Regions from separate parts of the Selenomonas sp. oral taxon 138 str. F0429 genome, predicted to be linked through region 1. Evidence: riboswitches for the same ligand, from Rfam matches in the RefSeq annotation. Region 1 holds a riboswitch; the other holds the start of a gene.
The links. A riboswitch is a leader RNA that binds a small molecule or an ion and turns the genes downstream of it on or off. The one in region 1 is predicted to bind cobalamin.
Positions count from the first base shown of each region.

Region 2: linked by a shared signal. The riboswitch ahead of HMPREF9163_RS09610 (TonB-dependent receptor) and the one ahead of HMPREF9163_RS10935 (sirohydrochlorin cobaltochelatase) in region 1 are both predicted to bind cobalamin.

Region 1 is NZ_KB290952.1:200,538-204,583, reverse strand. It holds gene pyrR (bifunctional pyr operon transcriptional regulator/uracil phosphoribosyltransferase PyrR) at 1-302, shown strand, start outside; gene sigH (RNA polymerase sporulation sigma factor SigH) at 469-1,278, shown strand; gene HMPREF9163_RS10940 (vWA domain-containing protein) at 1,385-2,122, shown strand; cobalamin riboswitch at 2,180-2,368, shown strand; gene HMPREF9163_RS10935 (sirohydrochlorin cobaltochelatase) at 2,485-3,516, shown strand; gene HMPREF9163_RS10930 (Gfo/Idh/MocA family protein) at 3,670-4,046, shown strand, end outside.
Region 2 is NZ_KB290949.1:43,226-47,271, reverse strand. It holds partial or broken gene HMPREF9163_RS12590 (recombinase zinc beta ribbon domain-containing protein) at 1-738, shown strand, start outside; cobalamin riboswitch at 834-1,006, shown strand; gene HMPREF9163_RS09610 (TonB-dependent receptor) at 1,192-3,435, shown strand; gene HMPREF9163_RS09605 (PepSY-associated TM helix domain-containing protein) at 3,523-4,046, shown strand, end outside.

The DNA.
Region 1 (4,046 bases):
CCTACCAACCCATCGTGCATCCGACGGAGATGCCGCACGACATCACGAGCAAGACCATCGTGCTCGTGGACGATGTGCTCTACACGGGACGCACAATCCGCGCCGCGATGAACGCGCTTCTCGACATCGGACGCCCGCGCATGATACAGCTTGCCGTACTCATCGATCGCGGGCACAGGGAACTGCCCATCCGCGCGGACTACGTCGGCAAGAATGTGCCGACTGCCGCGCTCGAGGACGTGTCCGTGCTCTTGCAGGACACGGACGGCGTGGAAAAGGTCGTCATTCGGGAACGCGTTTGACAATCCCCGTGCTGAGAGCCGCAGTGTTGCGGCTCTTTTTTGTATCTTGACGGAAGTTTTGCAATAGAGGTATAATGAAATCGGGACATTTGTAGGGGCTCATACAAGGGCGGCGACTAGAGAGAACCTCCTGAATGTGATGGAGCAAGAGTGACGGAGCAATCGTATGATTTTTTACGGCGATAAGCAAAAGTCCATGTTGGATGAGGAGCAGGCCTCAGCGGATGAGCTGGAGGCATGTGACCTTGAGGCGGAGGAAGAAGAATCGGACGAGGTGGGGGCGGAGAGCAGCGTCTACGACGGCTGCACCGACGAGGAGCTGCTCGCACATATTCGTTCCTGCGAGGGCGATGAGGCACTCGATTATCTCATCAATAAATATCGTAATTTCGTGCGCTCCAAAGCGCGCTCCTACTTCCTCATCGGTGCGGATCGCGAGGATATCGTACAGGAGGGCATGATCGGCTTCTTCAAGGCAATTCGCGACTATCGCGAGGATAAATTATCGTCGTTCCGTGCGTTTGCCGAGCTCTGTGTGACGCGGCAGATCATCACGGCAATCAAGACGGCGACACGGCAGAAGCACATTCCGCTGAACTCCTACGTCTCGCTCAACAAGCCAATCTACGACGAGGACTCTGACCGCACGCTGCTCGATGTACTCTCGGGTGCGCGGATCAGCGATCCCGAGGAGCTCGTCATCAGTCACGAGGAGTTCATCGACATTGAGCAGAAGATGGAGGAGATCCTGAGCGACCTCGAGTGGCGCGTGCTCATGAGCTATCTGGACGGCAAGTCCTATCAGGAGATTGCCGTCGACCTGCACCGTCAGGTGAAATCCATCGACAATGCGCTCCAACGCGTGAAGCGCAAGCTGGAAAAATATATGGAGTCGCGCGGCGACGATCTCGACATTGGGACGGTCTACCGGGGGCTCACGACGATTAACCGCGGCGTACGCATGCCGGAGGAATAGAGGGGGGCACCCCTCTTTTTTTATGAGGAATTAACCGCAAAATATTTTGAACCTGATATAATTTGAGCAAGATCTATTTCTTCTGATTGAAAAAGGAGGTTATCTTATGTGGAAGAAGATTCAATGTGCCGTCATTGCCTGTTTGTTGTGTGTGACATGTGCAGCAACGGCGTCCGCTGCGGTGCGTTCGGATGACGTGAGGCGGGCAGAGAAGCCGGAGCGCATCGAGCTCGTACTGGTTCTCGATAAGAGCGGTTCTATGCAGGGACTCGAGTCCGATACGATCGGCGGATTCAACTCCATGATCGAGAAGCAGAAGGCTCTTTCGACTCCTGTAGACGTGACTGCTGTGCTCTTTAACGATACGACGGATGTCCTTTATACGCACAAGAATATTCGTCTCGTGCGCCCGTTGACGGACAAGGAGTATGAGGTGGGCGGTACTACGGCACTGCTCGATGCCGTGGGCAATACGATCCTGAAGGTGGAGCGCGAACCGTCGGTCAAGAGCAGGGGTACGAAGGTCGTCTTCGTCATTATCACGGACGGGCTCGAGAACGCGAGCGCAGAATTCTCAAAGACGAAGGTCAAGCAGATGATCTCGGACAAGCAGGAGAAGGCGGGCTGGGATTTCATCTACCTTGGTGCGAACATTGATGCGGTCGAGGAGGCAGATGCCATCGGTGTGAAGAAATCGAATGCCGTAACCTATAAAAACACGAGAAAGGGTGTCCGTGCGAACTACGATGCGGTTTCTGCCTTTGTTGCAGAGACGGCGGAGCGTGGTGACGCCGATACATCGGGGGAATGGCGGTCGTATGTGGAGGAAGATACGACAAAATAAGCGTGCGAGCGATTGACAATTTGCATATAAGGATGTATGATATCTATATTGTTAGAATTTAATCTTTGGGAGACAGGTGCAGTGCAGTTATGCACGCTTAATAGAGAAGCCGGATAAGCCGGCGCGGTCCCGCCACTGTGAGGGGAGCGAACCTGCAAGGATGCCACTGGGAGGAGATTTCTCTTGGGAAGGCGCAGGGGAGTGATGAACCGAGCCAGGAGAACTGCCTGTTTGACAATCCACCGTGTGCCAAGGGCACATACCTGCGAGCGACGGGAAGGGGATTCGTGAAGATGATTCACGGGGCTTTCTTGTTGCGGCAGGAAAGCCTTTATTATTTATATTTTTTGGGAGGAATTCGGATGAAGAATTGGAAGAAATTGCTGGTTGCGTCCCTCGCATGCTCGGCAGTCCTCGGATTCTCGTACAGCCCGGCAGAGGCGTCGTATGAGCTGAACCCCGAGGTCAAGACGGTGACCCCCGCGCTCATGGAGGCATCGGAGATCGGTGTTCTGAAGTATGAGAACCCGCAGATGGCGAACTACACGAACAAGGATGCCATTGTTGTGACGAGCTTCGGCACGACGTTCAAGGAGACGCGTGAGAAGACGATCGAGGCGACGGTGGACGCGATCAAAGCGGCACATCCGGGTGTGAAGGTTGTGACGGCATTCACCTCCCATATCATCATTGACCGCATCGCAAAGAACGAGGGCAAGAAGTACCCGACGCCTGAGGAGGCGCTCATGCAGCTCAAGGCGGACGGCTACTCGCGTGTGGCACTCGTCTCCCTCGATGTCATCCCGGGCATGGAGTACTCCTATGTCAAGGCCGTGTTCCATGAGTACAAGGAGCAGTTCAAGACGATGACCTGCGGCACGTCACTCATGTACTGGCAGGGGCAGGAGGAGCAGCCGGATGATGTGATCGATTTCATCCAGGCGGTCTCCAGCCAGTTCCCGAAGATGGGGAAGGATGATGCGCTGCTCCTGATGGCGCACGGCACGCCGCACGTCTCCAACGCATACTATGCTGTCATTCAGGCGAAGCTGGACGCACTCGGGTACAAGAATGTCTACGTCTATACGGTTGAGGGCTGGCCGAGCCTCGAGGATGTCATTCCGAAGCTCAAGGCGAACAAGGTCAAGAACGTGACGCTCATGCCGATCATGATGGTTGCGGGCGACCATGCACACAACGATATGGCGGGCAAAGATGCGGACTCGCACAAGAGCATTCTCGAAGGTGAGGGTTATAAGGTCAATGCCTATCTCCACGGCCTCGGTGAGAACAAGATGATTCGCGATGTCTATGTGGAGCGTGCAAATGACGCGTGGGATGCACTGCAGGGCAAGAAGGATGCAGATGCGGATCACATCAAGATGATGAAGTAAGCGCATCTACAAATTTTACGGTAGTACTAGAGCCTGCCGCGGAAGTTTTTCACTTCGGCGGTAGGCTCTTTTCTTTGCCCGCATACCCTGCTATAATAGGTGGGCATATGAGTAGCAAGGACATGATGTCCGCGCGTGAAGGAGAACAGAGCAATGAAGATAGCAGTTGTCGGTACAGGGATGATCGCACGCGAGGCGCTCATCGCCCTGCGTCAGGTGGAGGGCGTCGAGGTCGTCACGATCTGTGCGCGTCCGCATAGCCGCGACAAGGCTCGAATACTCGCGCAGGAGTTCGGCGTGCCGCAGGTGGCGACGGACTATGGGGCGATGCTCGCGGCACATGAGGCGGACTTCGTCTATATCGGCATTGTCAATAGTGCGCATTTTGACTATGCGCGACAGGCAATTGCGGCGGGCTGGCACGTTATCCTCGAAAAGCCGTTCACATCGACCCTCGCGGAGGCAGAGGAACTGATTGCACGCGCGCGTGCGGCGCACTGTTATCTCTTTGAAGCGGTGACACCGCTCTT
Region 2 (4,046 bases), on a different contig from region 1:
CAGTACTATGTGGAGGAGCATCACGAGGCAATTATTCCGCCAGACTTATTTGACTTTGTCCAGTCGGAGATAAAGCGTAGAGAGCAGAACGGAAAGCACAGCGGCGTCAGCATCTTCGCGAATAAAATCAAATGCGGATGCTGTGGAGGTTGGTACGGAGCGAAGGTATGGCACTCCACGGATAAGTACCGCAGAGTCATCTATCGTTGCAACAAGAAATACGCCCACAAGGGCAAGCCATGCAGCACACGGCATCTGACGGAGTGTGAGATCAAACAGATTTTCGTTAAGGCTCTGAACTCCTTGGTGGAAGTCAAAGAGAATGTGATTGCGGAACTCCGTTCTCTGATTGGCAGTGTTTGCCAAACGGGGGAGATGACGGAGGAACGGGATAAAGTAGAGCAGGAACTCGGCGTTTTGGCAGAACGGCTCGAAATGCTGATTCGAGAGAATGCACGGGTAGCACAGGATCAGACGGTGTATCTGAAACAGGAAAATGAGATTCGTGCGATTTATATGGAAAAGCAGGGGGATATGGAAAAGTTGGATGACCAAATTGCCGAGAGGGAGAGCAAGAGAAACACCTTGGAGACCATGATTCAAGTAGTATGTGGTATCGACGGGGAGCTAGTTGAGTTTGACGAGGAATTATGGAGTGGGCTGCTCGAGCACATTTGTGTGAAGGCGGACGGTCAGATAGTTGTTATTTTCAAGGGCGAGATTGAAATTGGTGTTTGAGGATAATTCATGTATGCAAAAAGGGAATATAGTTGTATAGTATGTCTTGACAAGGGATAAAGGCTCATGCTACCATAGTCACGGAAACAGCAAAACTTTATACGGTTGAGTCAGGTGCCGCAAGGCTTAATAGGGAATCCGGTAGATGCCGGAGCGGTCCCGCCACTGTAGCAGCGAGTGCCTCTGTGATATGCCACTGGGAAACTGGGAAGGTACAGGGAAACGATGAACTGGAGCCAGGAGAACTGCCTGATTTAGAATCGCCGATTGACCTACGAGTGATGGGGAGGAGATTACGTGCATCGAATTTTTCGGTGTATTAGTTTTGTGTGGTACTTTTGCCATGATGTGATGAAGTTTCAGCCTCATTTCTCGTATGGGAGAAATGAGGCTGTTTTATATGTAATGATCTCTGTATTATTTTTTAGGAGGAGAAAGGAAGTCTTTCAAAAAATGAATCCATGGAAAAAGAAATGTCTCACATTGGCAGTCCTCTGTGCGTTGACAGGTGGGAATACCCCCATTGTAGGCGCAGCTGAACGTAATTTTTCCGCCGAGGCATCATCGTCCGACACGGCAGAAAATGGAATGGATGAGTCTTCTCGTTCTTTACAGAGCGAACGCGATCTTGGTGAGACGATCGTCACAGCGACCCGCATCTCAGAACCGCTGATGAAGGTTCCCGCCAATGTCACAGTAATTACATCAAAGGAACTGGAAAAACGGCATGTGTTCAGCCTGCGTGAGGCTCTGGCACGTGAGGCGGGGATCTATATCTCACCGACAGCGGATGTCAAGGACGGCGTGACAATGCGTGGGTTTTCCGGTTCTGATATTCTCGTTATGTATAACGGGCAGATGCTCAATACCGCCTTTGACGGCGGCGTGAACTGGGATTCGATCCCCCTCTCAAACATTGACCGCATTGAGATCGTGCGCGGTGCAGCCTCTTCGCTCTACGGCGGTCATGCCGTTGCAGGTGTCATCAATATCATTACCAAGAAGCCGGATGCGTCAGACAGCACAAAAATGGAGCTGATTCACGGGCAGATCGATGTCCTGCGCGGCAGCAATAATACATGGCAGCGCGGGCTTCAGGTCACGGGTGGTGATAAAAACATCTCCTTCCGCGTCGGCTATGAAAAGCGCACCTCGGACGGCTGGGTAGGACATGCCGTTACAACTGATGAGGACGATAGAAGCTATACGCCCGATGCAACCGGATCCTTCCACAAATTGTCTGATGGTAATTATATTGTAGGGAGCCGCGGCGCAAAGAAGAAGAAAAGCGAAAATACCTTCGTTGATCTGAATTATGCGTTCGACAAGAACCGCTCGCTCGATTATAGTTATTTGCACGCCTCATACGAGTATTCCTATCACGATCCCATCACCTATTTCCGTGATTTTGCAGGAAATCCTACATTTTCGGGCATTGTGCAGCTGCCAAACGGCAACTACCTTACTGTCACGCCCGATGACTTCCTCGGCTACCTCGGTAGGAGGGAGCAGGATATTCACAAGCTGCGCTATGAGGACACGAAGAACGATTTCAAGGCGGGAATCGGCTACAGCAATACATGGAAGGATGGCTATTCTTCTGCCTACGATGCGACAAGCATTGATTGGACAGGCACTGGAGATCGTGCTGAATATCCGACGAAGAACTACAATGCGGATCTGCAAAAGCAGTGGATGATTGGAAACAATACCGTGCTCGCAGGATTCTCGTGGATAAAGGATAAAATGCGGTATCGCAGGTATGACCTTTTGCATTGGAAGGACTGGGATTCGGTCAATGGTGTGCCGTATCAGCAGAGTGGCGGCTCCGTAATGTCCAGTGCGCTCTTTGTACAGGATGAACTGGCGCTTGATGCCCGATGGAAACTGCAGCTTGGGATGCGTTATGATCGGTTTGACAAGCAGGATGGTTATTCCTATATCGGTACGGTGCGAAAGAGCTACGAAGATACAGTATTTCACGCGTGGAGTCCGAAGATTGCCGTCAGCTATGAGCCGCAGAAGGATACGATGATCTATTTGAGCTACGGAAAGTCCTTCAATCCTCCCTCAATATACAAGCTTTATCGCCGTGCGGGTGACAGACCGCGCTCCATCCAGGCAAATCCAGATTTGACACCGGAAATCTCCCGTACGTTTGAACTGGGGATTAAGCAGAAGATCGATAAGAACACATCCTATGGCTTGACACTCTTCCGCGTGGATACTGCGGACAAAATTGCGATTGAGACGAGGAATCGCGTGCGTGCATACTATAATATGAACAAGTCAATGATCAAGGGGGTGGAGCTGGCGGTGAAGCACCGTTTCCATCGTGATTGGCAGACATATTTCAATTACACCTTTGAATCTGGCGAAGATACGATTGGCGGAAAAACCTATCGTAACTGGGATCTGCCAAAGCATATGATGCGGTTCGGTATCGAGTATAACCGCGATAAGTTTAACGGCACGTTGGATACACAGTACGTCGCTGCACGCCAAAGCGTGGATACGGTGACGGGCGAATATGGATCGGAGGACAGTTTCTTCGTTACCAATCTGTATCTCAATTACAAAATCAATGAGAACTTTAAGTTGCGGTTCGGCATCGAGAACCTATTCAATCGCAAATACTATGCGGGTGAAACAGCGAACGACAGAACCTATACCTTTGGCACGACCTACTCGTTCTAAGTAGACGCGTGTCTGCATTGAAGCCCCGACGGAATGCCGGGGCTTCATTTGCTATCATTATTCTATTGTATTGCAAAGGATCATTCGATGAAACTTCTCTATCGTTTCCACCGTTGGATCAGCGCAATATGTGCGTTGTTTTTCCTCCTGCTCTGTCTAACAGGGCTGCCGCTGATCTTCAGTGGGGATATCTATCGGTGGAATGAGGTCGATGAGCGACCGAGTTTTGGTGAACTCTCCTATCAGGAGCTATGGAGCGGAGCAACGGCAGGATTAGCACGGATCGCATCAGAGATGCCGGAGCGCGATGTAGACGTGATTTCTACCGATACAGAGCGGGGCGTGCTTTTATACAGCCTCACATGGCAGGAAGAGAACGGAACTGCACGCAGAGCGCGTGTCGCCTATGCGCCCGTTCAGGATGAACTCGTTCCATGGCGTGGGACACATGTCAAATCTCCGGCGCTTGCCAGTTTTATGGGGACGATGCACAATCTGCACTTAAAAATGTCAATGGGGCGTAGCGGCATGATTTTCCTCACGGTCATGTGTTTTCTTTCCTTCCTCTCTATCGTGGGGGGGATTCTGCTCTATCCGTTCTTTATGCGCCA